DNA from 4 places in the Bradyrhizobium sp. CCBAU 11386 genome. Region 3 is predicted to be linked to each of the others. Evidence: predicted binding sites of a transcription regulator. Region 3 holds the regulator's gene; each other region holds the start of a gene.
The links. The regulator LexA, encoded in region 3, represses DNA repair genes until DNA is damaged. The targets are predictions, from matches to a motif close to TGTTCNNNNTGTGTTCNG.
Positions count from the first base shown of each region.

Region 1: a site for LexA is predicted at 3,714-3,731, ahead of XI09_RS05340 (PA0069 family radical SAM protein). Genes of this name have one in related genera too.
Region 2: a site for LexA is predicted at 4,487-4,504, ahead of XI09_RS26290 (YifB family Mg chelatase-like AAA ATPase). Genes of this name have one in related genera too.
Region 4: a site for LexA is predicted at 2,382-2,399, ahead of uvrA (excinuclease ABC subunit UvrA). Genes of this name have one in related genera too.

Region 1 is NZ_LBKA01000020.1:1,389-8,871, reverse strand. It holds gene XI09_RS05350 (acetate/propionate family kinase) at 1-1,149, opposite strand, end outside; gene XI09_RS05345 (phosphoketolase family protein) at 1,154-3,541, opposite strand; gene XI09_RS05340 (PA0069 family radical SAM protein) at 3,753-4,916, shown strand; gene XI09_RS05335 (VOC family protein) at 4,941-5,396, shown strand; gene XI09_RS05330 (ribonuclease HII) at 5,474-6,334, shown strand; gene XI09_RS05325 (glycosyltransferase family 39 protein) at 6,631-7,483, shown strand, end outside.
Region 2 is NZ_LBKA01000240.1:20,286-27,768, forward strand. It holds gene XI09_RS26265 (type II and III secretion system protein family protein) at 1-1,077, shown strand, start outside; gene XI09_RS26270 (CpaD family pilus assembly protein) at 1,134-1,868, shown strand; gene XI09_RS26275 (AAA family ATPase) at 1,865-3,154, shown strand; gene XI09_RS26280 (tetratricopeptide repeat protein) at 3,237-4,013, opposite strand; gene XI09_RS26285 (PilZ domain-containing protein) at 4,092-4,337, opposite strand; gene XI09_RS26290 (YifB family Mg chelatase-like AAA ATPase) at 4,562-6,100, shown strand; gene XI09_RS26295 (hypothetical protein) at 6,198-6,665, shown strand; gene XI09_RS26300 (PAS domain-containing hybrid sensor histidine kinase/response regulator) at 6,792-7,483, shown strand, end outside.
Region 3 is NZ_LBKA01000235.1:43,662-51,144, reverse strand. It holds gene XI09_RS24190 (hypothetical protein) at 98-532, opposite strand; gene XI09_RS24185 (hypothetical protein) at 726-929, opposite strand; gene lexA (transcriptional repressor LexA) at 1,107-1,808, opposite strand; gene XI09_RS24175 (molybdopterin molybdotransferase MoeA) at 1,984-3,195, opposite strand; gene XI09_RS24170 (hypothetical protein) at 3,424-3,630, opposite strand; gene XI09_RS24165 (HAD family hydrolase) at 3,798-4,424, opposite strand; gene XI09_RS24160 (alpha-hydroxy acid oxidase) at 4,439-5,572, opposite strand; gene XI09_RS24155 (S41 family peptidase) at 5,879-7,216, shown strand; gene XI09_RS24150 (hypothetical protein) at 7,287-7,483, opposite strand, start outside.
Region 4 is NZ_LBKA01000017.1:57,385-64,867, forward strand. It holds gene XI09_RS05180 (single-stranded DNA-binding protein) at 1-87, opposite strand, end outside; gene XI09_RS05185 (outer membrane protein) at 538-1,299, shown strand; gene XI09_RS05190 (outer membrane protein) at 1,529-2,218, shown strand; gene uvrA (excinuclease ABC subunit UvrA) at 2,496-5,471, shown strand; gene XI09_RS05200 (hypothetical protein) at 5,550-6,419, shown strand; gene XI09_RS05205 (DUF433 domain-containing protein) at 6,496-6,723, opposite strand; gene XI09_RS05210 (HAD family hydrolase) at 6,823-7,473, shown strand.

The DNA.
Region 1 (7,483 bases), on a different contig from region 3:
CGTGATCTCTTCGTTGGTGGGAATGATGAAAATATCCACCGCACTGTCGGCGCTGCCGATCCGTTCGCGCGCTGCGGCGTTGGCCGCTGCATCGATGCGCACGCCGAGCCAGGCGAGGCGCTCGCCGATCGCGCTGCGGATCTCGCTGGCATGCTCGCCGATGCCGCCGGTGAAGACCAGGCAGTCCAGCCCCTGAAGCGTCGTCGCCATCATCGCGATTTCCTGCGCCGCCCGGAAGACGAAGAGATCAACCGCCTCCCGCGCAGCAGCCTCGTGGCTTGCGAGCAGCGTGCGCATGTCTGCGGAGAGGCCGGAAACGCCGAGCAGGCCTGACTCGTGATAGAGCAGGTGCTGGACATCCTCGACCGACATTCCCTCGTGCTGTTGCAGATAGAGCAGCACGCCGGGGTCGATCGTGCCGCTTCGCGTGCCCATCACGAGGCCGTCGAGCGGCGTCAGTCCCATCGTGGTGTCGACGCTGCGGCCGTTGCGGAGTGCGCAGAGGCTTGCGCCATTGCCGAGATGCGCGATGACGGTGCGTCTCGCGACGAGCTGCGGCGCGATTCCCGCGAGACGGCCCGCGACATATTCGAACGACAGCCCGTGAAAGCCGTAGCGCCGGACGCCGCGCTCCTCGAAGCGCCTCGGAATCGCAAAGCGGCTCGCAGGCGGTGCAATCCCGTGATGGAAGGCGGTGTCGAAGCAGGCGATCTGTGTCAGCGCGGGACGGATCGCGGACAGGGTGCGGACCGGCGCGAGGCAGCGCGGCTGGTGCAGCGGGGCCAGCGGCGTCAGCGCCTCCAGCTTCGTGGTGACATCGTCCGTCAATTCGACCGGGCCTGAATGATCCGGCCCGCCGTGGACAATGCGGTGGCCGGCCGCGCGCAAGCTGTCTTGTCCGAACCGGTCGTCGATGAAGGCGAGCACGTCGGCGAACAGATGACCGCCGTCGGCATCGGTCTCGTCCTGCCGCTTCTCGAACAGATCTTCGCCCGCAGGGCCCTTCACGACGAGCTGGGGCTTGGCCTCGTGCTCGTCGAGCAGGCCCTTGCAGAGCAGCGCAGGCTCGGCCGCCGAGATATCGAACAGGCCGAACTTGATGCTCGACGAGCCCGAGTTGAGGACGAGAACCGCCTCTGGCGCCGGCATGGCGTCAGCCCGGCTTGCCCGGCCAGACCCAGTCGCGGATCTCGGGCATGTCCTCGCCGTGCTCGCGCACGTAACGTGAGTGTTCGATCAGCTTGTCGCGGAGCTGCTGCTTCGCCTGCGCGGCCCTGGTCGCAAGACCCGGCACGCGTTCGATCGCCTCGATCGCGAGGTGGTAGCGGTCGAGCTCGTTGAGCACGACCATGTCGAACGGCGTCGTCGTGGTGCCTTCCTCGGCGAAGCCGCGCACATGCAGGCCGGCATGGTTGGTGCGGTTATAGGTCAGCCGGTGGATCAGATGGGGATAGCCGTGATAGGCGAAGATCACCGGCTTGTCGCGCGTGAACAGGCCGTCGAAGTCGCAATCGGACAGGCCGTGCGGGTGCTGATCCTGCGGCTGCAGCGTCATCAGGTCGACGACGTTGACGACGCGGATCTTCAGATCCGGCAGCGCCTTGCGCAGGAGGTCGACGGCGGCAAGCGTCTCCAATGTCGGCACGTCGCCGGCACAGGCCATCACCACATCGGGCTCGCCGCCCGCGTCTTCCGTGCCCGCCCAGGTCCAGATGCCGATGCCGGCGTCGCAATGCGTGGCGGCGTCCTGCATCGACAGCCATTGCGGCGCCGGCTGCTTGCCGGCGACGATCACGTTGATGCGGTTGTACGTCCGCAGGCAATGGTCGGCGATCCACAGCAGCGTGTTGGCATCGGGCGGGAAGTAGATGCGGACGATGTCGGCCTTCTTGTTGGCGACGAGGTCGACGAAGCCGGGATCCTGATGACTGAAGCCGTTGTGGTCCTGGCGCCAGACATGCGAGGTCAACAGATAATTGAGCGAGGCGATCGGACGCCGCCATGGCAGGTGCCGCGTTACCTTCAGCCATTTGGCGTGCTGGTTGAACATGGAATCCACGATGTGGATGAAGGCCTCGTAGCAGGAAAAGAAGCCGTGCCGCCCGGTGAGCAGATAGCCCTCTAACCAGCCCTGGCAGAGATGCTCGCTCAACACCTCCATCACGCGGCCATCCTGGGCGAGATGGACATCGTAGGATTCGATCGCTTCCATCCAGACCCGTTCGGTCGCCTCGAACACTGCGTCGAGACGGTTTGACGCCGTCTCGTCCGGACCCATGATGCGAAAGTTCCGCTCTTGCGCATTGAGGCGAATGACGTCGCGCAAGAATTTGCCGAGTTCGCGCGTCGCTTCTGCCGTGACGGCGCCGGGCTGCGGCACTTCGACGGCAAAGCTGCGGAAGTCCGGCAGCTTCAGCTCCTTCTTCAACAGTCCGCCATTGGCATGCGGATTGGCGCCCATGCGCTTGTTACCTTCGGGCGCCAGCGCCTGGAGCTCGGGAATGAGCGCGCCGCTCGCGTCGAACAGTTTTTCCGGCTCGTAGCTGCGCATCCAGTCATCGAGCACCTTCAGATGCGCCGGGTTCTCGCGGCAGCTTGCGACCGGCACCTGATGTGCGCGCCAAAAATCTTCGACCTTCTTGCCGTCGACTTCCTTCGGGCCGGTCCAGCCCTTCGGGCTGCGCAGCACGATCATCGGCCAGCGGGGCCGCTCGACGTTTCTACGCCCGTCGCGGGCGTGCTGCTGGATCGAGCGGATGCTGGCGAATGCGACGTCGAGCGCGTCCGCCATGATCCGGTGCATCAATTTGGGATCGTCGCCCTCGACGAACAGCGGCTCATGGCCGAACCCGCGGAACAGATCGCGGATCTCCTCGTCGCGCATCCGCCCGAGCACGGTCGGGCCCGCGATCTTGTAGCCGTTGAGATGCAGGATCGGCAGCACCGCGCCGTCATGCGCCGGGTTCAGGAACTTGTTGGAGTGCCAGGAGGCCGCGAGCGGTCCGGTCTCGGCCTCGCCGTCGCCGACGACGCAGGCGACGATCAGGTCGGGATTGTCGAGCGCCGCGCCATAGGCGTGCACCAGCGCGTAGCCGAGCTCGCCGCCCTCGTGGATCGAGCCCGGCGTCTCCGGCGCTACGTGGCTCGGAATGCCGCCGGGGAAGGAGAACTGCCTGAACAGCTTGCGCAATCCGTCCTTATCGCGCGCGATGTCGGGATAGATCTCGCTGTAGCTGCCCTCGAGATAGGTGTTGGCGACCATGCCCGGCCCGCCATGACCGGGACCGCAGACATAGAGCACGTTGATATCAAGCGCGCGGATGACGCGGTTGAGGTGGGCGTAGATGAAGTTCAAACCGGGTGTTGTGCCCCAATGGCCGAGCAAACGCGGCTTGATGTGCTCGGGCCGCAACCGCTCGCGCAGCAGGGGGTTGTCGAGCAGGTAGATCTGCCCGACGGAGAGGTAGTTGGCGGCGCGCCAGTAGCGATCGAGGAGATCGAGGTCGCTGCTCGCGGCGGCCGATTGTTGTTGATTTGTCATGTTGCTGCCGACCTTCACCCGGGATCGTCACCAACTGGGTTCCGGGGCGATCGATCCTTGGCGGCATCAAACGGGATCGTGGTGACAGCGGTGTTGCGTGAGGTCAAAGGCGGGCGCCCGAAGTTTGGGCGGCTCTACTGTGCATGGGGGTTGTTTTCACGTTTTTTGTTCTTGTTCTTGATTTGTTCCTTTGGCGTGTTATCTTGGCTTCATGAGTCCAGCATCCTCTCATGCTCTCAAGCACCCGCCGGTCACGGCGCCCTCCGAGCCGGCGGGTGCGCCTTCTGATTTCCCCGAGCTCGCTGTCGCCATCGACAAGCAGCGCAGGCGAGGGCGGGGCGCGCAGTCCAACGCCAGCGGCCGCTATGAGGCCGAGGCGCGCGTCGCCTTCGACGACGGCTGGCAGAGCCTGGAAGAGCTGCCGCCATTCAAGACCACGGTCGCGGTCGACACCTCGCGCAAGGTGATCACCCGCAACGATTCCCCCGATATCGGCTTCGACCGCTCGATCAATCCCTATCGCGGCTGCGAGCACGGCTGTGTCTACTGCTTCGCGCGGCCGACCCATGCCTATCTCGGCCTGTCGCCGGGGCTCGACTTCGAGTCAAAACTGTTCGTCAAGCCGGAGGCCCCGGCGCTGCTCGAGAAGGAGCTCGCAGCAGCAGGCTACGAGCCGCGGATGATCGCGATCGGCACCAACACCGATCCCTACCAGCCGATCGAGCGCGAGCGCAAAATCATGCGCGGCATCCTGGAGGTGCTGGAGCGCGCCGGTCATCCCGTCGGCATCGTCACCAAATCGGCGCTGGTGGTGCGTGACATCGACATTCTCTCGCGCATGGCCAAGCGCAACCTCGCCAAGGTCGCGATCTCGGTGACCTCGCTCGATCCGAAGCTGGCGCGCACCATGGAGCCGCGCGCCTCGACGCCGCCGAAGCGGCTGGAGGCGCTGAAGCAGCTCTCCGACGCCGGCATTCCCACCACCGTGATGGTCGCGCCCGTGATCCCCGCGCTGAACGATTCCGAGATCGAGCGCATTCTCGACGCGGCCGCCCATGCCGGCGTCAAGGAAGCCTCCTATGTGCTGCTGCGGCTGCCGCTGGAGGTGCGCGACCTCTTCCGCGAATGGCTGATGGCGAACTATCCGGACCGCTATCGCCACGTCTTCACCCTGATCCGCGACATGCGCGGCGGGCGCGACTACGACGCGAAATGGGGCGAGCGCATGAAGGGCACCGGGCCGATGGCCTGGACCATCGGCCGCCGCTTCGAGATCGCCTGCGACAGGCTCGGGCTCAACAAGCGTCGCGCAAGACTGACGATGGATCACTTTGCGCGGCCGAAGCGGAACGGCGATCAGCTCAGCCTGTTCTAAGAGCCGAGGCGAACGAGGTCTGTCATGCGTAAGGAACTGCCGCCCCCGGTGCCGCGGCTTACCGTCATCACGCTCGGCGTGAGCGACATCCGCGCCAGCATCGCGTTCTATGATGCTCTTGGCTTTTCGCGCCGGCTGAAGGCGACCGGCGAGGCCGTTGCCTTCTACGATACCGGCGGTCCGGTGCTTGCCCTGTTTCACTGGGATCAGCTCGCGGCCGACGCGGCCTTGCCTAATAAGCCGAGGCCGACGACCTTCCGCGGCGTCACGCTCGCCTGGAACTGCCGCGCGCGTGAGGAGGTCGATGCGGTGCTGGCTTTCGCGGTCAGCAAGGGAGCAAGGCTGCTGAAGGCTGCGTGCGAGACCGATTACGGCGGCTATTGCGGTTATTTTGCCGATCCCGACGGCCATGTCTGGGAGGCCGTGATTGCGCCCGGCATCGAGGTCGGTGAGGACCGGCGGGTGCATCTGGCGGAGTAGGGCCGCCGGCTTGAATAACGGGAATTGCGAGGGGTTCCCGGTTGCGCTGGGCAGGCCGCTTGCGCACGATCCCGGCCATGATTCGGGACAAGTCCGCCAAGACGTCGGCCAAAGCTGCGCCCAGGAAGGCCGCTGCGAACAAGCCTGCACCTGCAAAGGCTGGAAAGGCCTCGGCAGCCAAGCCTTCGACCGGCAAGGGCGCGGGCGCGAATGGCGTCATCGCCGTCGCACCGCCGAGCTTCCGCCGCGAGCGCGCGCTGATCAAGCGCGGCATCTGGCCGGTCGCGGGCTGCGACGAGGCTGGCCGCGGGCCACTCGCGGGTCCCGTGGTGGCGGCCGCAGTGATTCTCGACCCCGACCGCATTCCGCGCGGCATCGACGATTCCAAGCGCCTGACGGCGGAGCAGCGCGAAAAGCTGTTCGACAGGATCTGCGCCACAGCGCAGGTCTCGGTCGCGGTCGCCTCGCCCGCCCGGATCGATCGCGACAACATCCTGCGCGCCTCGCTGTGGGCGCTGAAGCGTGCCGTGGTGGCGCTGCCCGAGCAGCCCCGCCACGTCTTCGTCGACGGCCGCGACCGGCTCGATACGGCCTGCGACTGCGAGGCGGTGATCGGCGGCGACGGCATCGTGCTGTCGATCGCAGCGGCGTCCATTGTCGCCAAGGTGACGCGCGACCGGCTGATGTGCGCGCTGGCGCAGGACTGCCCGGGCTACGGCTTCGAGCAGCACAAGGGCTACGGCGTCCCCGAGCATCTCGACGCGCTGAACCGCCTCGGCCCGACCGTCCACCACCGCAGCTTCTTTGCCCCGGTGGCCGCTGCTCGCGCCAGGCACATGCCCTGGACAGTGGAGCCGGCGCAGGACCTGTTCTCCGTCACCGAGGTGGATGTGCAGGTGGAAGCGAGCGTCGAGGTCGACGCGTCGGCGAATCTCTAGGGTCTCGCCCTGCAGCTTCCGCATCGTCATGGCCGGGCATAGCCGTCCGAAGGACGATGTCGCTTCCGCTCGCCTATGACCCGGCCATCCACGCCTTACCTGCGGCACGAAGAACGTGGATGCCCGGGACATGCCCGGGCATGACGACTGTGACGTGTGAGCCTTTGTGTCTCACGCCCGCAAGAACGGGGAGAGGGAGCAGACCGAAGTTGCCACGACGCGCAGCGCCCTTTATCAAAACACTCGTGAGCGAATAGGGCCGGCTGGACGGGTTGGCTGCATCTTTCGGGCGTTGCATGCGGTTTACCTCCCTGGTCATCGAGCTCATTCGCGCCCGGCCGCGGCTGATCGTGTGGATCGCCGTGCTGCTCCAGGCCGCGATGTGGCTGTTCGTGGCGCTGGTGTTCTATCGCAGCCCGCCCGGCACCCTTGCGACTCTCCTGGCCTTCGGCAGGGAATACCAGGTCGGCACCGATCTCGGCCCGCCGCTGCCGGTCTGGCTCGCCGACATCGCCTATCGCGCCGCGGGCGGCCACATGTTCGGCGTCTATGTGCTGGCCGAGCTCTGCGAGATCGCGACCTTCATCACGCTCTATCACCTCTCCCGCGCCGTGGTCGGCTCGCAGCAGGCGGTGCTGGCCGTGCTGCTGACCATGACGGTGCTGGCCTTCTCCTCGCCCGCGCTCGATTTCGGCCCGCTGGTGCTGGCGCGGCCGCTGTGGGCGCTGCTGCTGCTGCATTCCTGGCAGATCATCGGCCAGCGCCGCGGCAACGCGTGGTTCGCCTGGTCGATCGAGGCCGGCCTCTTGCTGCTGACGACGCCCGCGGCGGTCTTCCTGCTCCTGCTGCTCGTCGTCTTCGCGGTCGCGACCGCCGGCGGCCGCCGCACGCTGCGCGCGCTCGATCCGCTGTTCGCGCTGATCGTCGTCGCCGTGCTGGCGCTGCCCTATGCGGTCTGGCTGATGCGCGCCGAGACGCTGGTCCTGCCGGCCTTGCCTGCGGTTGCCGAGCTGAGTGCCCGCGCGATCCACGCGGCCTGGCTGCTCGGCGGGCTCGTGCTCGGGGCCGCGGCGATCCCGGCGCTGACCTTCCTCAACGCCGGCCTGTTCGTCGCCAAGGGCGAGGAGGCGCCGATCATCTACCGTCCGC
Region 2 (7,483 bases), on a different contig from region 3:
CTGCGCCAGTCGTTGCCGGGCGTGCAGATTGAAGGCGTCGGCGACAGCGTGATGCTGACCGGCTCGGTGTCGAGCCCGGTCGAGGCGCAGCAGGCCGGCGACGTCGCCGCCAAGCTGGTCGGCGGCTCCGACAAGGTGGTCAACAACATCGTGGTGCGCGGCCGCGACCAGGTGATGCTCAAGGTCGTCGTCGGCGAAGTGCGCCGCGACATCGTCAAGCAATTGGGCGTCGATCTCAGCGCCAGCCTGAATGCCGGCACCGCGGTCGTGAACTTCAACAATTCCAACCCGTTCTCGGTCTCTGGCGGCCCGCTCGTCAGCAGCAACGGGCTCGGTCTTACCGGACTGGCAAAAGGCGTGGCCACCGTCAACGCAACGATGCGCGCGATGGAAAGCGCCGGCGTGATGCGGACGCTGGCCGAGCCGAGCCTGACGGCGATCTCCGGCGAGTCCGCCACTTTCATTGCCGGCGGCGAATTCCCGATCCCTGCGGGCTATTCCTGCGATCCGGTCACTCACGTCTGTACCACCCAGATCACCTACAAGAAATTCGGCATCTCCCTGAACTTCACGCCGGTCGTGTTGAGCGAGGGACGTATCAGCCTGCGCGTGATGACCGAAGTCTCGGAGCTGTCGAATCAGAACGCCATCTCTGTGACGCAGGCGGTGTCCGCGGGCCAGACCAGCTCGATCACCATCCCCTCGATCCAGACCCGCCGCGCCGAGACCACGCTCGAAATTCCCTCGGGCGGCTCGATGGCGATGGCCGGCCTGATCCAGCAGCAGACCAAGCAGGCGATCAACGGCCTGCCCGGCGTCGACCAGGTGCCAATCATCGGCGCGCTGTTCCGCAGCCAGGACTTCGTCAACAACGAGACCGAGCTGATGGTGATCGTGACGCCCTATGTGGTGCGCGCGGTCGCCCAGAAGGAATTGTCGCGGCCCGACGACGGCTTCGCGCCGGCCTCGGACGCGCAGACGGCGCTGCTCGGCCGCATGAACCGCCTCTATGGCATCGCGCGCCGCGTCGATCCGATTGACGGCGCCCGCGGCGATTTCGGCTTCATCATCGACTGAGACCGACGGACGGCTTGGGGAACGGGGCAAGGATCGGGGCAAGAGGGGATCAAGCGATGACGAAGACCATGGCCGATCGACGTCGCGGCTTAAGCGTCGCGCTGGTGCTGACGGGGCTCTCCGTCATGCTGGGTGCGTGCAACACCACGGGCGAGATCGTCACCCAGACGGTGCCGACCGATTACCGCCAGCGCCATCCGATCGCGGTGCAGGAGGCCAAGAAGTCGATCGTGATTTTCGTCGGCAAGGCGAGAGGCGGCCTCTCGGCCGCACAGCACGCCGACGTCGCGGGCATCGCCCGGGACTGGGTGCGCGAAGGCACCGGCTCCGTCGTCGTCGACGTGCCGATCGACGCCGCGAATTCGCGTTCCGCCGCGGCGACCTATCGGGAAATCCGTTCCGTGCTCGCATCCGGCGGCGTGCCGTCGCGTGCCATCGTCCAGCATCCCTATCGGCCCGAGGATCCCGGACTGCTGCCCACCATCCGCCTGAGCTATTCCCGCATCGCCGCGGTCGCCGGCCCCTGCGGGCTGTGGCCCGAAGACATCGGTCCGTCCATCCTCGACCCCGGCTACAACGAGAACCAGCCGTACTTCAATCTGGGCTGCGCCAGCCAGCGCAATCTCGCGGCGATGATCGACAATCCCGCCGACCTCGAGCAGCCGCGAGCCGAAACGCCGGTCTATACCGCACGTCGCGACATCGCCTTCGAACGCTATCGCAAGGGCACGCCGGTCGCGACTCCCAACCCCGAGGCCGACAAGGCCAAGCTCAGCGACACAGGCAGATGACGAGCGTCAACGACGAAGAAGCGGACCATCCGCGGCACCCCGAGGAGCATATTGCGCCGGTTCCTCGCATTTCCGTGCAAGCCTTTTGCGAGACCGACCAGACGCTCGCCGCAGTGACGGCGGCCGGGCAGGATCGCCGGCTCGCCAAGGCACATCTCACCGCCAAGGAAGGCGGCCTCGCCGCGGCGATCGAAGTCTATGAATCGATGCCGACGCCGAACGTGATCGTGATCGAATCCGACGGCACGCGCGACATCCTGGAGGGCCTGGACGATCTCGCCGGCGTCTGCGATCCCGGCACCCGCGTGGTCGTGATCGGCAACCCCAACGACACGGCGCCCTATCGCGAGCTGGTGCGCCGCGGCGTCAACGACTATGTGGTGGGACCGGTCGAAACGCTCGACGTGGTCCGTTCGATCTGCAGCCTGTTCTCGGCGTCCGAAGCCATCATCACCGGCCGCGTCATCGCGGTGGTCGGCGCCAAGGGCGGCGTCGGCGCGTCCACCGTCGCGCACAATGTGGCCTGGACCATCGCTCGCGACCTCGCGCTCGATTCCGTCGTGATCGACCTCGACCTCGCCTTCGGCACCGCGAGCCTCGACTACAACCAGGACCCGGTGCAGGGCATCGCCAACGCGGTGCTGTCGCAGGACCGGCCCGACACGGCGCTGATGGAGCGCCTGCTCGCCAAATGCACCGAGCGCCTCAGCCTCTTGGCCGCGCCTGCCACCCTCGACCGGGTCTACGATTTCGGCGCGGAAGCCTTCGACGCGGTGTTCGACACGCTGCGCATGACCACGCCCTGCATCGTGCTCGACGTCCCCCATCAATGGTCGGGCTGGACGCGGCGCGCGCTGATCAACGCCGATGACATCGTGATCGTGGCCGAGCCCGATCTCGCCAACTTGCGCAACACCAAGAACATGCTGAACGTGCTGAAGGCGGCGCGGCCGAACGACCGGCCGCCGCTGTACTGCATCAACCAGGTCGGCATGCACAAGCGCGCGGAGATCGACGTCAAGTCGTTCGCCAAGACCATGGAGAGCCAGCCGATCGCGGTGATCCCGTTCGATTCGAAGCTGTTCTCGACCGCGGCCAATAACGGCCAGATGATCGCGGAGGTCTCCAAGAGCCACCGCACCACCGAGCTGTTCCAGAACATGGCGAACCGCCTCGCCGGGCGCGGCGAGGTGAAGAAGCCGAAGCGCTCGCTGCTCGCACCGCTCCTGAAGAAGCTGAAGGGCCGATCGGGCCGCGCATCCGCCCCGCATCGCAAGGCGTCATAAGCGCCAGAGCGTTTTCGAGCGAAGCGGATGCCGGTTCGCGTCAGGAAAACGCGTCAGGACAGGAATTCAGGCGGACGGCGGGCTACTTGTCCGCCCGCTGCTGCTGCTTCTTCGCCAGCAGCTGGCGTAGCGCCGTGACCTTCGCCGCGGCCTGGTCCGGCGGCAAATCTGCCTTCACGAGGATTTCAGCCTCGGCCTCGCGGCCCTGCAATCCCAGCACGAGCGCGAGATTGGCACGGACCCGCGCATCGTTCTGATTGCGCTGATAGGCGCGGCCGAGCACCTGTTCGGCCTTCGGCAGATTGTTTTGCAGCACGTAGGACAGGCCGAGATTGGACAGAACCTGCGGCTCGTCCGGCACGATCTTCAGCGCGGTCGCGTAGTATTGCTGCGCCTCTTCGTTGCGGCCGAGCTGGTCGAGCGCCGCGCCTTGCGCCGACAGGATACGCCAGTCCGGATCCTCGGGCGAATGCGCGCGGCTCAGAACGTCGAAAGCCTGCTGGAAATTGCCGTTGTCGGCGAGCGCGCGGCCGTAGCCGGCGAGCAGCGCCTTGTTGCTGGGATGGCCGAGCACGGCCTGCTCGAGCACCGCGACCGCCTGGGCGCGCTGCCCGGTCTCGCGCAGCGCCTTGCCGTATTCGAGCGCGATGTTGGGATCGCTGGGCTTGGCGCGATAACGCTCGCGCAACGCATCCATGTCCGGCTTGGCGTCGGCCTTGCTCGCGGCGTCCGACTTGCCGCCGAGCGCGCCGGTGATGTCCTCGATGCCGGTGGTCTGGCAGCCGCCGAGGGCAAGGATCAGAAGCGCGGAAAACAGATATCTCGCCGGGCGAGAGGCACGGGACAAACGCTTGGGCATACTCTGATCACTCGGCGACTGATCAGAGATGCTTACCGATTAACGCTAAATTCCCGTTAAGGAAGTCAGCCCCGCAGCCTAATCGGTGAACTCGGCACCGAATTCGCAGCCGATGCGCCAGCGCAGCCGGCACTGGCGGGAATAGTCGGGTGCGAAGATGATGGTGAATTGCGGCGGCACTTCCAGAAATTCCGCCACCACTTTCACGCCCCCGTCCGAGATATCCGTGATTGTGCAATCCCGCGGCAGCGAGCCCGCGCCAAAATGGATCTTGGCGAGCCGGCTGCATACCCGACGTTCGCTTCTCCGGCGATTTACCAGCATTTGCTTGTTCACTTGTTAGATCACGGCCCATCCCGCAGCCCTAGAAGTAGCGGACATTCGTTGGAATGTGCTGAGGACTGCCGCTCGCATTCGAGACGTAGTGTTCGCGTCTCGTTTACGATTGGTTAGGGCTTGGGCGGCGCTAGATATGTTCCCGTATTGTTCTTGCGGAGGGTGGCCGGCTCTGCTACCCTCGATTGTGCAAGAGGGCAGGTTGGTTCGGCATGGTTCAACGGGTTTCTACCGTCGCCTTTGAGGGGATCGAGGCCCGCGCGGTCGACGTGCAGGTGCAGGTCGCGCCGGGCCTGCCGGCCTTTGCCATCGTCGGCCTGCCGGACAAGGCGGTGTCCGAGGCGCGGGAGCGGGTCCGCTCGGCGCTGATCGCTTCAGGCCTGGCGCTGCCGGCGCGGCGGATCATCGTCAATCTGGCGCCGGCCGACCTGCCGAAGGAAGGCAGCCATTACGACCTGCCGATCGCACTCGGGCTGATGGCGGCGATCGGCGCCATTCCGCCGGATGCGCTGACCGGCTTCACCGTTCTCGGCGAGCTCGGTCTCGACGGCTCGATCGCGCCGGTGGCCGGCGTTCTTCCCGCCGCGATCGGCGCCAATGTGCGCGAGGAAGGCCTGATCTGTCCGGCCGCCTGCGGCTCGGAAGCGGCCTGGGCGAGCCCGGACATCCAGATCATCGCCGCACAATCGCTGATCCAGATCGCCAATCACTTCAAGGGCACGCAGGTGCTGTCGCGGCCCTCGCCCAGGGTGCACGAGGCCGCCGCCTCGCCGCTCGACCTGCGCGACATCAAGGGCCAGGAAAGCGCCAAGCGGGCGCTGGAGATCGCGGCCGCCGGCGGACATCACCTGTTGATGATTGGCGCGCCCGGCGCCGGCAAGTCGATGCTGGCGGCGCGCCTGCCCTCGATCCTGCCGCCACTGTCGCCGGGCGAGCTGCTCGAGGTCTCGATGATCGCCTCCGTTGCCGGCGAGATCGAGGGCGGCGCGCTGACGTCGCGGCGCCCGTTCCGCTCGCCGCATCATTCCGCCAGCATGGCCGCACTCACCGGCGGCGGCATGCGCGCCAAGCCCGGCGAGATCTCGCTGGCGCATCAGGGCGTGCTGTTCCTCGACGAGCTTCCGGAGTTCGATCCGCGCGTTCTGGATTCGCTGCGCCAGCCGCTGGAGAACGGCGAGGTCTCGGTGTCCCGCGCCAATCATCGCGTCACCTACCCTGCCCGCTTCATGCTGGTCGCGGCGATGAATCCCTGCCGCTGCGGCAACGCGTTCGAACCCGGCTATGCCTGCAAGCGCGGCCGCATCGATCGCTGCACCGGCGACTACCAGGCGCGCATCTCAGGGCCCTTGATGGACCGCATCGACCTGCGCATCGAGGTTCCGGCGGTGACCGCAGCCGACCTGATCCTGCCGCCGCCGGCGGAAGGATCAGCCGAGGTCGCCGCACGCGTCGCGGCGGCGCGCGACATCCAGCTTGCGCGCTACGCGGCGATCGGCCTGCCGCGGGTCCGCACCAATGCCGAGGCACCGGCCTCGGTGCTGGAAGACATCGCCAAGCCCGACGCGCAGGGCGCCAAGCTGCTGCGCGACGCCGCCGAGACCATGCGGCTGTCGGCGCGCGGCTATCACCGCGTGCTGCGGGTGGCGCGCACGCTCGCCGACCTCGATGGCGCCGACAAGATCGGCCGGCTGCATCTCGCCGAAGCGCTGTCCTACCGCGCACTCGCAGAGGATGTGCGCCAGATGGCGTGATCACTCCGCGCATCAACCCGGCGGTAACGAGTTTCCTTTACGCTCTGCAAACCATAAGGCTCACAAGTTCCCGTACGGGCCTGGCGAGTAGAGTGTCATGTTGCGTTTCAAGATCCTGGCCTCGGTCGTTCCCCTGTTGGCGGCTGCGGTGTTTGCCCGCAGCGAGATCGGATCGGTCTCGCATCCCTGCATCGCCCTGGGCGAAACCTCCGTCGAGCTGACATCGCTGTTCTGGACCGCCGGCGTCCATGTCGCCTTCACCGACGATCCGACGCGGGCCACGGTCAGGGTTCAGATCACCGACGATGCGGACGGTGCGGACTTCGCGGTGGTGGACGACGGTCTCGGCTCCGAGCCGGACTCCTGCCAGGCCAGTCCGCAGACCCGGCTCATCACGATTGCCGCGCAGCCGGTCGACGGCGGGCCGGTGATCTACCTCTCCACCGACGGCCCGGCCGATTACCGCATCTATGTGCGCTCGAAGACGTTCTCGCAGCGCGAGGCGGCGGCGCTGATCGTCGGCGCCCACGACGGTCACCGCCCGTTCCAGGCCGCCTCGCTTTAAGACGTTAACACCTCGTCAACCCTGTTTGGAGGCGGCGCCAAAGCCTCAAGCTGTTTGCAAGGTCGGCGGGACATCGTCGCACGCGGCGAGTACGGGGTTCTAAGACAAGAGTCGGGGTCGGTGGCGATGGGTCGGACGTTCCGGATCAAGGTGCGCATGCGCCGCTTCAGGCGGCAGCATCCGAGAATTGCCTTCGCGATCCGCTCCTTCATGATCTTCTCGGCGACGTTCGGCGGCGCTTATGGCTTCGTCTCCGGCAGCCGCTCGGAGAACTCCGGCTACGATCCCAATGCCTTTGCGATCGGCGCGAGCTTCCTGTTCGCGCTCGCCTGCCTTGGCCTGGCCACGCTCAGCATGCGGCTGCGCTTCGTCAACAAGCGGCTGCGCAAGCTCGCCGCTCACAACGAGGCGCTGATCGACCGCAATTGGGAGCTGAAGGAAGCCGAGGAGCGCGCCCGCAGCCTGTTCGAACAGCAGGGCGACCTGATCGTGCTGCGCGACACAAACGGCCGTATCACCTTTGCCAACGACGCCTATTGCGCGCTTGCGGGGCAGGCGCGCGCCGCACTGGTCGGCACGCGCTTCGATTTCGACGTGCTGGAGCAGGGCGACAATGCCCGCGAAAGCAATGGCACGCGCGTTCATGATCAGAAGATCGCAACCCCGATCGGCGCGCGCTGGATCGCCTGGCGCGAGGGTTATGTCCGCCTCGATGCCGGCCAGCCGGCCGAGTTGCAGAGTGTGGGACGCGACGTCACCGACCGCACCGAGACCGAGCGCGCATTGTCCGACGCCCGCGACCAGGCCGATGCCGCCAA
Region 3 (7,483 bases):
ATTGGATTCTCAGGACACAAACCATCCCGTCTCGCCGGCCACGGCCGGCGATGGCGATTTCAATCCTGGCCCCGACCCGTGAGCCGGGGTAGGTACGTCAGCCGATCGGCAGGCGGGTGATGGTCGGCCGACCATCGGCGATCACCTGCGGCTTGTGTTCACGCTCGCCGACGGGCTGGGTCACCGGCAACTGCAGCACGGTCGCGCGCTGGCCTTCGACGAGCTGCGTCACCAGTACGTATTTGCCGTCGGGGAATTCGATCGCGTCGTGATGGCGATCGGGAATGTGCGGATCGATCTTGCCGAACTTGCCGACACGGGAATTGATGGTGCGCGTCCAGATCCATCGATTGTCGTAGCGGACGTTGTCGGCGAAGGCGAGCTCCGTCCCCGGCAGCAGGCAGACTGCGACGGACATGTCGGCCTCGGAGGCGAAGCCGCGCGTCGAGGTGCCTCGGAAGGTGGTCGTGACGATCGTCTCGCCGACTTCTGCGGGACGCGTCGCGACGGCATGCAGGCTGTAGTCACACATCGGGTGCTCCTCATTCAGGGATAGCGACCCGCGCCTCCTTCGGAGGCACAGGCCTCTATCAGAGTGGAAGCATGTTAGCGTCTTCTCGGTTGTAGGCAAATCTGCGGCTTGGGTTCGCAGGCTGCCATCACAATATCTTTTTCAAATGCACGAGGAACAAAGTCCGCTCTCGCGCATTTGGCGTGCGTCTCCGTCAGCGACCAGCAGGTGCCGACCAGCCCGAATATTGCCAGGCGGGTTGCGACGGCTGCGCGACGGCATTGCGGGCATTGCGCAATTGCTCGCTCGTCGTCGTCTGCGCTGCCTTGCGGACAGGGTGTAACTGTGCGGCGAAGGCTTGCGACGCCGATGCTGCGATCAGCGCCATCGTGACGGCGCTCAAAACGATCTTGCGCATGATGGTCTCCTCGATCTCCAGCGCCGCGAAGCGATGAGGGCTTCGTGCGGCGTGCCGAGGATGTAGCGCTGGAGAAGGGGCCGGATAATCTGTGCAAAACCAGAAAGACTATCCAGCCGGAACGGACAATCGTCCGCTCCAATCGTCAACGCGCGGGTCGCCAACCGGCGGCCGCGCTCAGTACTTGCGGTACAGGCCGATCAGCTTGCCCTGAATCTTCACCCGGTTGGGCGGCAGGATGCGGACCTCATAGGCCGCATTGGCGGGCTCGAGCGCGATCGAGGCACCGCGGCGGCGGAAGCGCTTCAGCGTCGCTTCCTCGTCGTCGATCAGCGCCACCACGATGTCGCCGGTGTCGGCGCTCTCGTTGCGCTGGATCAGCGCCATGTCGCCGTCGAGGATGCCGGCTTCGACCATCGAGTCGCCGCGCACTTCGAGCGCGTAGTGCTCGCCCGAACCGAGCATGTCAGGCGGTACGCTGATGGTGTGGCTGCGGGTCTGCAGCGCTTCGATCGGTGTGCCGGCCGCGATGCGGCCCATCACCGGCACCGCGACGGGGCGCTCGCCCTCGTCTACGGGCGCGCTGGAGCCCGCTCGCACCTTGCCGAGATTGCCCTCGATGACGCTCGGCGTGAAGCCACGGCGGCTGCCGGCGGCGGCCTGGAGCTCGGGCAGCTTGATCACCTCGATCGCGCGGGCCCGGTTGGGCAGACGCCGGATGAAGCCGCGCTCCTCCAATGCGGTGATCAGGCGATGGATGCCTGACTTCGAGCGCAGGTCGAGCGCGTCCTTCATCTCGTCGAAGGAGGGCGGCACGCCGCTTTCCTTCAAACGCTCGCTGATGAATCGCAGAAGCTCGTATTGTTTGCGCGTTAACATCTCGACCAAATCCCCCGGTTGATGTCGTTCGATTCCGAGACGGTGAATTCAGCGGCGAGCCGCCAGATGCTCGAAACAAATCATGAACGGACACTATATGTTCGATATGTGTTCCGCAACTGCTTAATTTACCGTGAACGCGACAAAGTTCGCGGAACGCGCATGACCAGCGGGTTCAGGCGGGCAGTCGCAGCACCTCGCAAGGCGTGCCGGCCTCGGCCTTGGGCGCGAACGGCGCGCGCACGAGAAGTGCCTGTGCCGCAGCGAGATTCGCAAGCAGTGAGGAATCCTGATGATCGACGGGAAGGGCGACAAGCGTGCCGTCGTCGCGCCGCTCCAGACGTGCGCGCAGATAATCTTCGCGCTGGTCATTGGCACCGATGTCGCGGCCGAGCACGGCGCGCTCGCGACGGTGGTGAATCACGGCGCGGCCCGACAGAGCGCGAATCAACGGCACCATGAACAGGAAGGCGCACACATAGGACGACACGGGATTGCCGGGCAGGCCGATCACACCCATCGCTCCTAACCGGCCGTGCATCATCGGCTTGCCCGGCCGCATCGCGATCTTCCAGAACGCCATCGCGATGCCTTCATCCCTCAGCGCCTGCTGAACCAGATCGTGGTCGCCGACCGAGGCGCCGCCGGTCGTAATCAGGATATCGGCGCCGCTCTCGCGGGCGCGGCGGATGCCGGCGGTGGTGGCCTCCAGCGTATCAGCGGCAACACCGAGATCGATGGTATCTGCGCCCTCCTGGCGGGCGAGCGCGTGCAGGGCGTAGCCGTTGGAATAGACGATCTGGCCGGGACCCGGTGTGGCGCCAGGCATCACCAGTTCGTCGCCGGTGGCGAGGATCGCGACCTTCGGACGGCGTCGGATGGGGAGGTGCGGGTGATTCATCCCGGCCGCGAGCGCGAGGTCGCGCTCGGTGAGCCGGGTTCCCTTGCGCAGGAGCACGTCGCCCTCGGAGAAGTCGACGCCGGCGGGGCGGATGTGCCGCCCCGTGACGGCGGCTTGCTTGATCGTGATGCGCCTGCCCTCGGCGACCGTGTCCTCTTGGATCACGACCGCGTCCGCGCCGGCCGGAACGACGCCGCCGGTGAAGATTCGCATCGCTTCGCCGACGCCGACCGATCCCGCAAACGGCCGGCCCGCCGCGACCTCGCCGATCACGGTGAGCTGTGCGTCGACCTTGGCCGCATCGGCCGCGCGCACGGCGTAGCCGTCCATCGCCGACATCGCCTCCGGCGGCTGCGTACGCCGCGCCGCGACGTCGCGCGCGAGCACGCGGTGGTAGGCCTCATCGAGTGGAATCATCTCTTCAGGCAACGGCTCCACGCCGGCCAGCACTGCGGCGAGCGCGTCAGAAACCGGCATCAAGGCCACGGGGAAGACTCCTGCTGGGCACGTTCGGACGAATGAACGGCGAACGTTCTATCCGAGTGCGGGCGCAGAGGCAAAACAGCGACGAAGCAGGATAATTCATCCCGTCGCTCGGCCGCTCTTCTATGGAGAACGCCAAGTGCGGCGCGGCATAACCCTGACGATCAGAAAGACCGGTACGAGTATGGCCATGGCAGGACGACAATTGACGAGAGCCACGGCCAGTATCGGTCAACGACCGGTCTGCTGGTCCGGACGGGCGTCCGGCGCCACGTCGGGAGCTTTGGGGCCTTGATCCTTGTCGGGCAGCGGATCGGCCTGGGATTTCAGGTCGGCGGCCTTGCTGATCAGCTTGGCGGAAAGGTCAGAATCCGACGTCGTTCTGGCGAATTCGAGCAGAAGAGAGGCCTGTTTGGTGAGATAGGTCTTGCCCAACACGATGATGCGTCCGTCCGTAGAAGTCCCAACGGACTCAAGAGTCCGGAAGCGGGCATTCCGTTCCCGGAACTCTGTATAAAAATGTACAAAGTGATTTGGTTCCTCATCTCGGGCGAGATCGGTTCCGCGGAACTCCCCGGTTTCACCCGCCGGCCGGTGTATCTCGATCAGATTCCCAGCGCTTTGAGCGCATCGCCGACGTCGCGGGGCGAGGTCACATGCACCGCGGTCAATCCGCGCGCCCGCGCGCCCTCGACGTTTTCGGCGAGGTCGTCGAAGAACACGATGCGCCTGGCGGGCACGCCGATGGCCGCCACGACATGGTCGAAGGCCGCCGCGTCCGGCTTGCGCAGGCCGATGCTGGACGACAGATAAAGCTCGCGGAAATGGCCGAGCAGGCCGGCATACTCCTTCGAGAAATGGTCCACATGCGGCCGGTTGGTGTTGGAGAAGGCGTAGAGCGGCATCCGCTTCGCCGCACGCTGCAATAGCTCCGCGATATCAGGCATCTCGCCCGCGAAGATCGCGTTCCAGCCCTCGAGGAATTGCGCATCCGAGATGCCGATCCCGAGCGAGGCGCGCAGCGAGGCGAAATAGTCCTCGTCGCTGATCTTGCCGACCTCGTGCAGCCGATAGGCCTCGCTGTCGCGCACATAGCGGGCAACGATCGCCTCCGGCTTGCAGCCGGCATGTCCCGCCCAGCAGGCGATCGCCTTGGAGAAATCGATGTCGAGCACGACGCGCCCGAGATCGAACAAAAGCGCATCTGCGCTGCCGGGAGAGAGCGAGGTCATTGCATCCTTTCAGATCAGTATCGGTAAGGTTCGTGGTCGAACAGCGGGAACGCGCTGAACACGCTCGGCGCATTCGTTGCAGTTGCCTGATGCAGGCAGGACTTGTTGACCTCGGCGAACGAGGTGGCGCCCAACAGGCCGAGGCAGCGCAGCACCTCGTCCTCCAGAAGCTCCAGCATCCGCGTCACGCCGGCTTCGCCGGCCGCCGCCAGCGCCCAGCATTGCAACCGGCCGATGCCGACAAGGTCGGCGCCCGCCGCAATCGCCTTGACGATGTCGGTGCCACGGCCGAAGCCGCCGTCGACCATGATCTTGGCGCGGCCCTTCACGGCCTCGACGATTTCCGGCAGCATATGCATGGCGCCGCGGCCGTGATCGAGCTGGCGGCCGCCATGGTTCGAGACGTAGATCCATTCGACGCCGTGATCGATCGCGATCAGCGCGTCCTCGGCGGTGGCGATACCTTTGAGGATCAGCGGAACCTTGAACTTGTCCTTGATCATCTTCACGGTCCGCCACTCCAGGCCCTTCTGGAAATCGCCGCCGGTGGCGCGCAGGCGGCTCTCGCGAACGTAGCGCTTGGCGATGTCACGTTCGCGACGGCTGTAATGGGCGGTGTCGACGGTCAGGCAGAAGGCGGCGTAGGCGTGCTTCTCCGCCCGGCTGACGACATCGGCGACGAAGGCGTCGTCGCCGCGCACATAGAGCTGGAACAGGCGCAGCGCATCGGGAGCGGCCTCGGCGGTCTTCTCCAGGCCGGGCTCGGACACCGAGCTCAGCATGTGCGCAGCACCGAAGGTGCCGGCGGCACGGGCGACGCTCGCCGCGCCATCCGGGTCGAAGATCTCGAGCGCGCCGACCGGCGCGAGCACCACCGGCAGGCGCATCCTGCGGCCGAACTGTTCGACGGAGCCATCGACCTTGCGCACGTCGCGCAGCACCCGCGGGCGGAACGCGATCTCGTCCAGCGCCATCCGGTTGCGGCGCATCGTGGTCTCGGTCTCGGCGGCGCCGACGATATAGTCCCAGGCATTCTGGTTGAGGTTGGCGCGCGCCTTCCGGATGAATTCGTGCAGATTCTGGAACGGCTCGCCGCTGGCGCCGAGTTCGACGTTCCTTTCCGGCCGGATGCGGGGTGCTTCGTTCATTATTATCCTCCCGAGAATTTGAAGCCTTGTTTCATCGCCTAACCCGTCCAGCTCTCCAAAACCATCCTAAAATCGCATAGCTGCGGGGCGTGGGTCGATCGACGGTTGCCGATTTGCGCGAAACGGTTTCGGAACGTTGCCAAAAGTTTAGGTCCGGGCGAAGGGATTTTTGCGGCGGACCCGCCGGCGTGGCAGCCCGGCCTTGAAGAAACCAGAATGGTATTGTGAGAAGCGGGCTGGATCGCCATTTGCATGGCGCCTCCCAAGCCCCAAGAGAACCGCTAAAGCAAGAAGGCCAGCCTATCCATGCGGAAAACCCTGCTGTTCCCCCTGGGCGCGCTCACCGGAGCGTGTTTGACCCTTCTGGTAGCCAGTCCGCACGGCGGCGTGTGGGCGGCACGGGCGGCAGCGAGCGCGGATGATGCCTATTCCCAGCTCAATTTGTTCGGCGAAGTCTTCGAGCGCGTGAAGGCGAGCTATGTCGAGAAGCCCGACAATGCCAAGCTGATCGAAGGCGCGATCACCGGCATGGTGACCTCGCTCGATCCGCATTCGCGCTACATGAACGACAAGGCCTGGACCGAGATGCAGGAGACCACCTCCGGCGAGTTCGGCGGGCTCGGCATCGAGGTCACGATGGAGGAGGGCCTGGTCAAGGTTGTCTCGCCGATCGACGACACGCCGGCGTCCAAGGCCGGCATCATGTCCGGCGACCTCATCAGCAAGATCGATGGCGATGCCGTGCAGGGCATGACGCTCGAGCAGGCCGTCAACAAGATGAAGGGCCCGGTCGACACCAAGACCAAGCTCACGATCGTGCGCAAGGGCGCCGACGCGCCGCTCGACATTGCGATCACTCGCGAGATCATCCATGTGCGGCCCGTCCGCTTCCACGTCGAGAACGGCGACATCGGCTATATCCGCGTCACCTCGTTCAATGAGCAGACCACCGATGGCCTGAAGAAGGCGATCGCGGCGATCTCCAGGGAGATCCCGCAGGAGAAGCTCGCGGGCTATGTGATGGACCTGCGCAACAATCCGGGCGGCTTGCTCGACCAAGCCGTGTCGGTGTCGAGCGCGTTTCTTCAGCGCGGCGAGGTGGTCTCGACCCGTGGACGCAGTCCGGAAGAAACCCAGCGCTTCACCGCGCATGGCGGCGACCTGACCAAGGGCAAGCCGCTGGTCGTCCTGATCAACGGTGGCTCGGCCTCGGCTTCCGAGATCGTGTCCGGCGCGCTGCATGACCACAAGCGCGCGACCCTGATCGGCACGCGCTCGTTCGGCAAGGGCTCGGTGCAGACCATCATTCCGCTCGGCGCCGGCAATGGCGCGCTGGCGCTGACCACGGCGCGCTACTACACGCCGTCGGGCCGCTCGATCCAGGCCCAGGGCATTGCGCCCGATATCGAGATCCTCCAGGACGTGCCGCCCGAGCTGAAGGGCCGGATGGATACCATGGCGGAGTCCCAGATGCGCGGCCATCTGTCGGCCTCCGACGGCACCGAGCAGACGGGATCGCAGTCCTACGTCCCGCCGGAAGAGAAGGACGACAAGGCCCTGCACGCGGCCTACGACTTCCTGCATGGCGTCACCGCGAATGCGGTCGCCGCGAAGCCCGCGCCGAAGGCTGCGGTGCCGAACTAAACGTCGCGATGCCCAGATTCGCCCGGGAGTGGATGACCGCTCCCGGGCGAATTCGTTCTGGGACGCCGTTTCAGCTCGGGTTCATGGCGGCAAAAGTCGCCTCGTAGCGGCCGTCCCGCTTGGCCCAGCGGCGGGCGCGGTCGCGTTCGACCAGCACTTCGTCGCGGGGATGAACCCGCAGCTCCAGCAATTGCATGACCTCCGCGACATACGCGTCGAGCGGCATGGCGCGTGCGTCGCTCGCTTGGGGGCAGTGATCCCGCATCT
Region 4 (7,483 bases), on a different contig from region 3:
AATCGGCCGCCCGTCCTGGGTACGGCGGATTTCAGGATCCTTGCCGAGATTTCCAACCAGAATGACCTTGTTGACGCTTCCCGCCATCGCCGCTCTCCGCTCCGAATGCCACTGAATTCATAAGGCCCGACCGCACCCCGCGGTCCTCAGCAACCTGTTGAGGCGACCCTATACGCTTGCGCGGACCGATCAGCCCATCGGCCCCCGGGTTATCCCCATATATAGCATCGGCCACCGGTTTGTTCCAGATTTGTTCCTGCGCGGGCGAGTGCGCAATGTTTGGGCCGGACGGTACCCACGCGCTGCCCAAATGGTTAGCGCTGGATGGAACCTTTCCCGGTTCCCGTGAACGACAAAAAGAACTTAACATTCATCAAGTTACGCGCGTTGCAGTTGCCGTGCGACTGTTGCATTTCGGCGACGGACTCTGCCTCCCGCTTAAGCTACGTTTGCCTTGGAATTAAGTTCATATGGGCGTCGCGCCTGATTGGCCGCTTCGGGGATTTCAAGAAGCGGATCGAAACTGGGGAGACTGCAATGAATAAGATTTTGTTTGGTGCAATCGGTGCAATGGCGTTGAGCCTGTCGGCTCCCGCAAGCGCGGCGGACCTCGCTGCGCGTCCCTACACCAAGGCCCCGCCCCCGATGGTCGCCGCCATCTACGACTGGAGCGGCTTCTACATCGGCATCAACGGCGGCTGGGGTACGAGCCGCAATTGCTGGGACTTCGTGACGCCGGTCGTCGGCACGCTGGTTGACGACGGCTGTCATGACTCATCGGGCGGCACGGTCGGTGGTCAGGTCGGCTACCGGTGGCAGTCCAGCAATTGGGTGTTTGGCGTGGAAGGCCAAGGCAACTGGGCTGACTTCAGCGGAAACAACATCAGCCCGACTGCTCCAGATCAGCAGAACCGTACGCGGATCGATGCGTTCGGCCTGATTACCGGCCAGATCGGCTATGCCTGGAATAACGTTTTGTTCTACGTGAAGGGTGGCGCCGCCGTCGTGGACGACAAATACGACCTCCTCGTCGCGCCAGGATTCGTGGGTGCAGGCACTGTCTTCGGTTCGGCCCGCGACACCCGCTGGGGTGGAACGGTCGGCGCGGGTGTCGAATTTGGCTTCGCCCCGAACTGGTCGGTGGGCGTCGAGTACAATCACATCTTCCTTGGCGATCGTAACGTCGACTTCAACTTCGCCGGCGCGTTCGTTCAGACCGAACGCGTCAGCCAGGACGTCGATATGGCTCTCGTCCGCGTGAACTACCGTTGGGGCGGCCCCGCGATCGCCAGGTACTGATCGCAAGCAGCGCTTCTTCTGACGAAAGGCCGGCCTCGTGCCGGCCTTTTTGCTGCTTCACGGCCTCGCGGAACAATAGGTCCATTACGTTTTGTAACTGTTGTGGCTTTTGAGAGACACAACTTGCAGCTTTGTTGGTGTAAGCACGACATCAGTTGGACCACAGCGTCCGATGCCCTTCCCTATCGTGGAAGGCACAACAGAAACTGGGACTGGGATTAGGTTGAAAATGAAGAAGGTTTTGTTGGCTTCGGCCTGTTTGTTCGCTCTTGCCGCCCCCGCGTCGGCTGCCGACCTTGCGGCTCGCCCGTACACGAAGGCTCCGGTGGCTGTGGCCTCGGTCTACAACTGGACCGGCTTCTACCTCGGTATCGTTGGCGGCGGCGCCTGGGAAAACGCTTCGGGCGACCCGAAGATGAAGGGTGGCTTCGTCGGCGGCACCGCCGGCTACAACTGGCAGACCGGCAACGTCGTGTTCGGTATCGAGGCCGATGGCGCCTGGGCTGACGTCAGCGCTACGGCGACCGGCGCCACTGTTGTCCCCGGCTTCGGCGTCGTGACCGCAACCGCGACCTCGAAGACCGATGCCATGGGCACCGTGCGCGGCCGCATCGGCTACGCCGTCAACCAGGTCCTGTTCTACGGCACCGGCGGCTACGCCTGGATCGACAACAAGATCACCCTCTCCGCTCTCGGCGTGACCGCGTCGGACAGCAAATGGCACTCCGGCTGGACCGTCGGTGCGGGCGTCGAAGCCTTCTTCGCTCCGCAGTGGTCGGTCAAGGGCGAGTACCTCTATCGCAGCCTCGGCGGCGAGACCTACTTCTCGGGCGCCCTCCCCACCGGCACGCTCAACTTCCACACCGTGCAGGTCGGCGTGAACTATCACTTCGGGGGCCCGGTGGTCGCGAAGTACTGATCTTCGCCACCGACGTCACATCGTCACGAAAGGCCGGCCTCGCGCCGGCCTTTTTGTTCTGGCGGTACGTTCAGCGCAGTTCCGCACTCTCTGCTGCTGCCAGATGCCGCCAGCACGCCAACAATCCGTTGACGATTCGCAACTCGCACTGGAAATCCGTCGCCGTTCTTCCTACGTTCGCTGACAACCCCATCGGCGCCGATCCCGGTTCCGGGCGAAGCGCGCCTTCACCATTGGCGCGGCCGCGCGTCTTTGGGATTCCCTAGGGACCACCGGGATGGATGAAGTGATCAAGGCGAAGCGCCAACAACAGAACGCGGGCTCCAGCCTGCGCGCAATTACGATCCGTGGCGCGCGCGAGCACAACCTCAAGAACATCGACGTCGAGATTCCCCGCGACAGGCTCGTAGTGTTCACCGGCCTGTCCGGCTCCGGCAAATCCTCGCTCGCCTTCGACACCATCTACGCCGAGGGCCAGCGCCGCTACGTCGAATCGCTGTCGGCCTATGCACGCCAGTTCCTGGAGATGATGCAGAAGCCCGACGTGGACCAGATCGACGGCCTGTCGCCGGCGATCTCGATCGAGCAGAAGACGACCTCGAAGAATCCGCGCTCCACCGTCGGCACCGTCACCGAGATCTACGACTACATGCGCCTCTTGTGGGCGCGCGTCGGCGTGCCCTATTCGCCGGCCACCGGCCTGCCGATCGAGAGCCAGACCGTCTCGCAGATGGTCGACCGCGTGCTGGCGCTGCCCGAGGGCACGCGCCTCTATCTGCTTGCCCCCGTCGTGCGCGGCCGCAAGGGCGAGTACCGCAAGGAGCTCGCCGAATGGCTCAAGAAGGGCTTTCAGCGCGTCAAGATCGACGGCACCTTCCATGAGCTCGCGGAAGCGCCGACGCTGGACAAGAAGTTTCCGCACGACATCGACGTCGTCGTCGACCGCATCGTGGTGCGCGCCGACATCGGCCAGCGTCTCGCCGAAAGCTTTGAGACCGCGCTGAAGCTCGCCGAGGGCCTCGCCGTCGTCGAATTCGCCGATGCGCCCGCGGCGGCGCCGGCCGAGGAAAAGAAGAAGACCGCGAAGATCCACGACAAGAGCGGGCCCGAGCGCATCCTGTTCTCGGAAAAGTTCGCCTGCCCGGTGTCCGGCTTCACGATCCCTGAGATCGAGCCGCGCCTGTTCTCGTTCAACAATCCCTATGGCGCGTGTCCTGCCTGCGGCGGCCTCGGCGTCGAGCAGCATGTCGACGAGGACCTCGTCATCCCCGACAAGGAGCTCGCCATCGGCAAGGGCGCGATCGCGCCCTGGGCCAAGTCGTCGTCACCCTATTACGTGCAGACGCTGACGGCGCTCGGCAAGCACTACAAGTTCACGCTGACCACCAAATGGAAGGATCTGCCCAAGAAGACGCAGAACGCGATCCTCTTCGGCTCCGGCGAGGATGAGATCAAATTCTCCTACGAGGATGGCGTCCGCTCCTACGACACCAAGAAGCCGTTCGAGGGCGTTATCACCAACATCAACCGCCGCTACCGCGAGACCGAGAGCGAGTGGGCGCGCGAGGAGCTGGCGAAGTATTTCCACGACGTGCCCTGCGGCGCCTGCAACGGCTTTCGGCTCAAGCCCGAGGCGCTCTGCGTCAAGGTCGGCACCAAGCATATCGGCGAGATCTCGGAGCTGTCGGTCAGGAAGGCCGGCGAGTGGTTCGAGACCGTGCCGGAGGCGCTGAACAAGCAGCAGAACGAGATCGCCGGCCGCATCCTCAAGGAGATCCGCGAGCGCCTCACCTTCCTGCTGGACGTCGGTCTCAACTACCTCACCCTCTCCCGCTCCTCCGGCACGCTGTCGGGCGGCGAGAGCCAGCGCATCCGCCTGGCCTCGCAGATCGGCTCGGGGCTGACCGGCGTGCTCTACGTGCTGGACGAGCCCTCGATCGGCCTGCACCAGCGCGACAATGCGCGCCTGCTCGACACCCTCAAGCGCCTGCGCGACCTCGGCAACACCGTGGTCGTGGTCGAGCATGACGAGGACGCCATTCGCCTCGCCGACTACGTGCTCGACATCGGCCCCGGCGCCGGCATGCATGGCGGCCACATCGTCGCCGAAGGCACGCCCGCCGAGATCATGCGCAATCCGAAATCGCTGACCGGAAAATACCTCACCGGCGAGCTCGAGGTCGAGGTGCCGGAGCGACGCCCGCCGAACCATCGCCGCACCATCAAGGTGGTCAACGCGCGTGGCAATAACCTCAAGAACGTCACCGCCGAGATTCCGCTCGGCCTGTTCACCTGCGTCACCGGCGTTTCCGGCGGCGGTAAGTCGACGCTCTTGATCGACACGCTCTACCGCGCCATCGCCCGCAAGCTGAACAATGCCAGCGAGGGCGCCGCGCCGCACGACCGCATCGAGGGCCTCGAGCACATCGACAAGATCATCGACATCGACCAGTCGCCGATCGGCCGCACGCCGCGCTCGAACCCCGCGACCTACACCGGCGCCTTCACGCCGATCCGCGAATGGTTTGCGGGCCTCCCCGAAGCCAAGGCGCGCGGCTACGAGCCCGGCCGCTTCTCCTTCAACGTCAAGGGCGGCCGCTGCGAGGCCTGCCAGGGCGACGGCGTCATCAAGATCGAGATGCACTTCCTGCCCGACGTCTACGTCACCTGCGATGTCTGCAAGGGCAAGCGCTACAACCGCGAGACGCTCGAAGTCCTGTTCAAGGGCAAGAGCATCGCCGACGTGCTCGACATGACCGTCGAGGAAGCCGCCGACTTCTTCAAGGCGGTGCCGCGCGTGCGCGAGACCTTCCAGACCCTGCATCGCGTCGGCCTCGACTACATCCACGTGGGTCAGCAGGCCACCACGCTGTCAGGCGGCGAAGCCCAGCGCGTCAAGCTCGCCAAGGAGCTGTCCAAGCGCGCCACCGGCCGCACGCTCTACATCCTGGACGAGCCGACCACCGGCCTGCACTTCCACGACGTCAAGAAGCTCCTGGAGGTGCTGCACGAGCTGGTCGCGCAGGGCAACACCGTCGTCGTCATCGAGCACAATCTCGAAGTCATCAAGACCGCCGACTGGGTCATCGACCTCGGCCCCGAAGGCGGCGACGGCGGCGGCGAGATCGTCGCCTGGGGCCCGCCGGAAGACATCGCGAAAGCGCCAAGGAGCTATACGGGCAAGTTTCTGGAGCCGGTGCTGAAGAAGGCCAGGAAGCCGAAGCGCGGGAGGACGAGCGAGGCGGCGGAGTAACTATCTCATGCTCGAAGACCGCTGCGACCAACGACTAAGAATTGTTGGCCCTGCTCTTTGCTCTGGAGGATTGGCCTGATGCTCGTACCCGAGCGGGTCCGCCAATGCGTGTGCTTCCTAGGCATTAAGCAGGCAGATCAATTTCGACCTCGCGCAACGGCATTCGCCGTCGAGATCGACGAGCAGGAATGCCGCTGGAGCTACCTTGTAACTGCTGAGCACGTTGTTGCCAGATCCTTGGCGCTGGGCCATGACCTTTGGTTACGAGTCAATAGAAGGACTGGTGAACCAGCCGAGATCAAGATCGATCCCTCGGATTGGTATTTCCACCCGAACTCTGCCGAGTCCGCAACTGATGTTGCGGTTTGTCCGATCAGTTTCGATCACGGCGAGGAGATGATTGCCCCCGTACCGATCTATGGACCGAGATCGGTCGCCGCCACGCGAGCAGTTATGGACGACGTCAGGATGGGTGTCGGCGATGAGGTCGTCGTAGCTGGACTTTTTCGCAGCCATTACGGGCAGCAAAAAAACGTTCCCATTGTCCGAGTGGGAAACGTAGCGATGCTCGACGGGGAACCCGTTAAAACCAAGAATGGCAGTTATGTGGAGGCCTACTTGATCGAGGCTCGATCAATCGGAGGATTGAGCGGATCGCCCGCCTTTATCCATTTGCCTGCGATAAGGACGATCGACGGTAAGACTAACCTCCTTCGCCAGAAATCCACCTACCAACTCTATCTTCTTGGGCTGGTGCATGGGCATTTCGATTTGGAAGACCTAAACTTAGATGTGGCCTTAGAGAACGCAAGCGACGCATCGTCTGGAATTCACTCTGGAATAGGCATCGTCATTCCTGTCGAAAAGATTATCGATACAATCATGCAGCCAAAACTAGTCGATGCGAGGGCGAAGATTGTTCAAGAAACTAAGCACGACACGGCTTAGTCACGCGGCGTATCCAGCTCAATGCATGGCTTCCGCGAGTGCAGGGGGAAGCTGAGCGTCGATCAGGTAAAGCAAGCTATTTGGCCGCTATGATCGGGTGGTCAACCTGACGCGCGGCATAAGCGAGCACTGCGTCGATATCCGCCTCTTCCAGATACGGATAGTCCTCGAGAATGCTCTTGCGCGATTGACCGGCGGATAGCAGTCCCAGGACGTCGGCGACCGTGATGCGCAGATCGCGAATGCAGGGGCGTCCATGCATACGCTGCGGATCGACCGCAATCCTTGCCAGTAGCTCCGACATCTGTCACCTCTGGGGGTTAATATAGCATCTCCGATAGCATCTGTCAGCGCATCGCTCGCGGACCGGATGCGCAGGTCCGCCCGACACTTCCACTCCCCCATGCCCTACGCCCTCGCCATCTTCGACCTCGACGGCACCCTCGCCGACAGCTTCCCCTGGTTCCTGCGCACCATCAACGACGTCGCCGACCGCTTCGGCTTTCGCCGTGTGGCCGATGAGGACGTCGAGGGGCTGCGGCATGCCTCGTCGCGCGAGATCCTCAACCGGCTCGAGGTGCCGCTGTGGAAGCTGCCGGCGATCGCGCGGCATGCGCGGCGGCTGAAGGCGGAGGCAGCTAGCGAGATTTCGCTGTTCGCGGGCGTCGAGGCGATGCTGCGGACGCTGGCCGAGAACGGCGTGCAGCTCGCGCTGGTGACCTCCGACAGCGAAGCCAATGCGCGCGAGAAGCTCGGCGAGACCGCCGCGCTGTTTGCGCAGTACGACTGCTCTGCGTCGATCTTCGGCAAGCCTGCGAAATTCCGCCGGGTCGTCCGCCGCGCCGGCGTGGACCCAAGCCGCGTGATCGCGATCGGCGACGAGGTCCGCGACATCGAGGCGGCGCGCGCGGTCGGTATCGCCTGCGGTGCGGTCAGCTGGGGCTATGCGGCCCCCGCGGCGCTGCGGGCGCACGAACCGGACCACATGTTCGAACACATGCGCGACATTGCCGAGACATTATGCGGAAACGTAGGGTGGATTAGCGAAGCGTAATCCACCACTG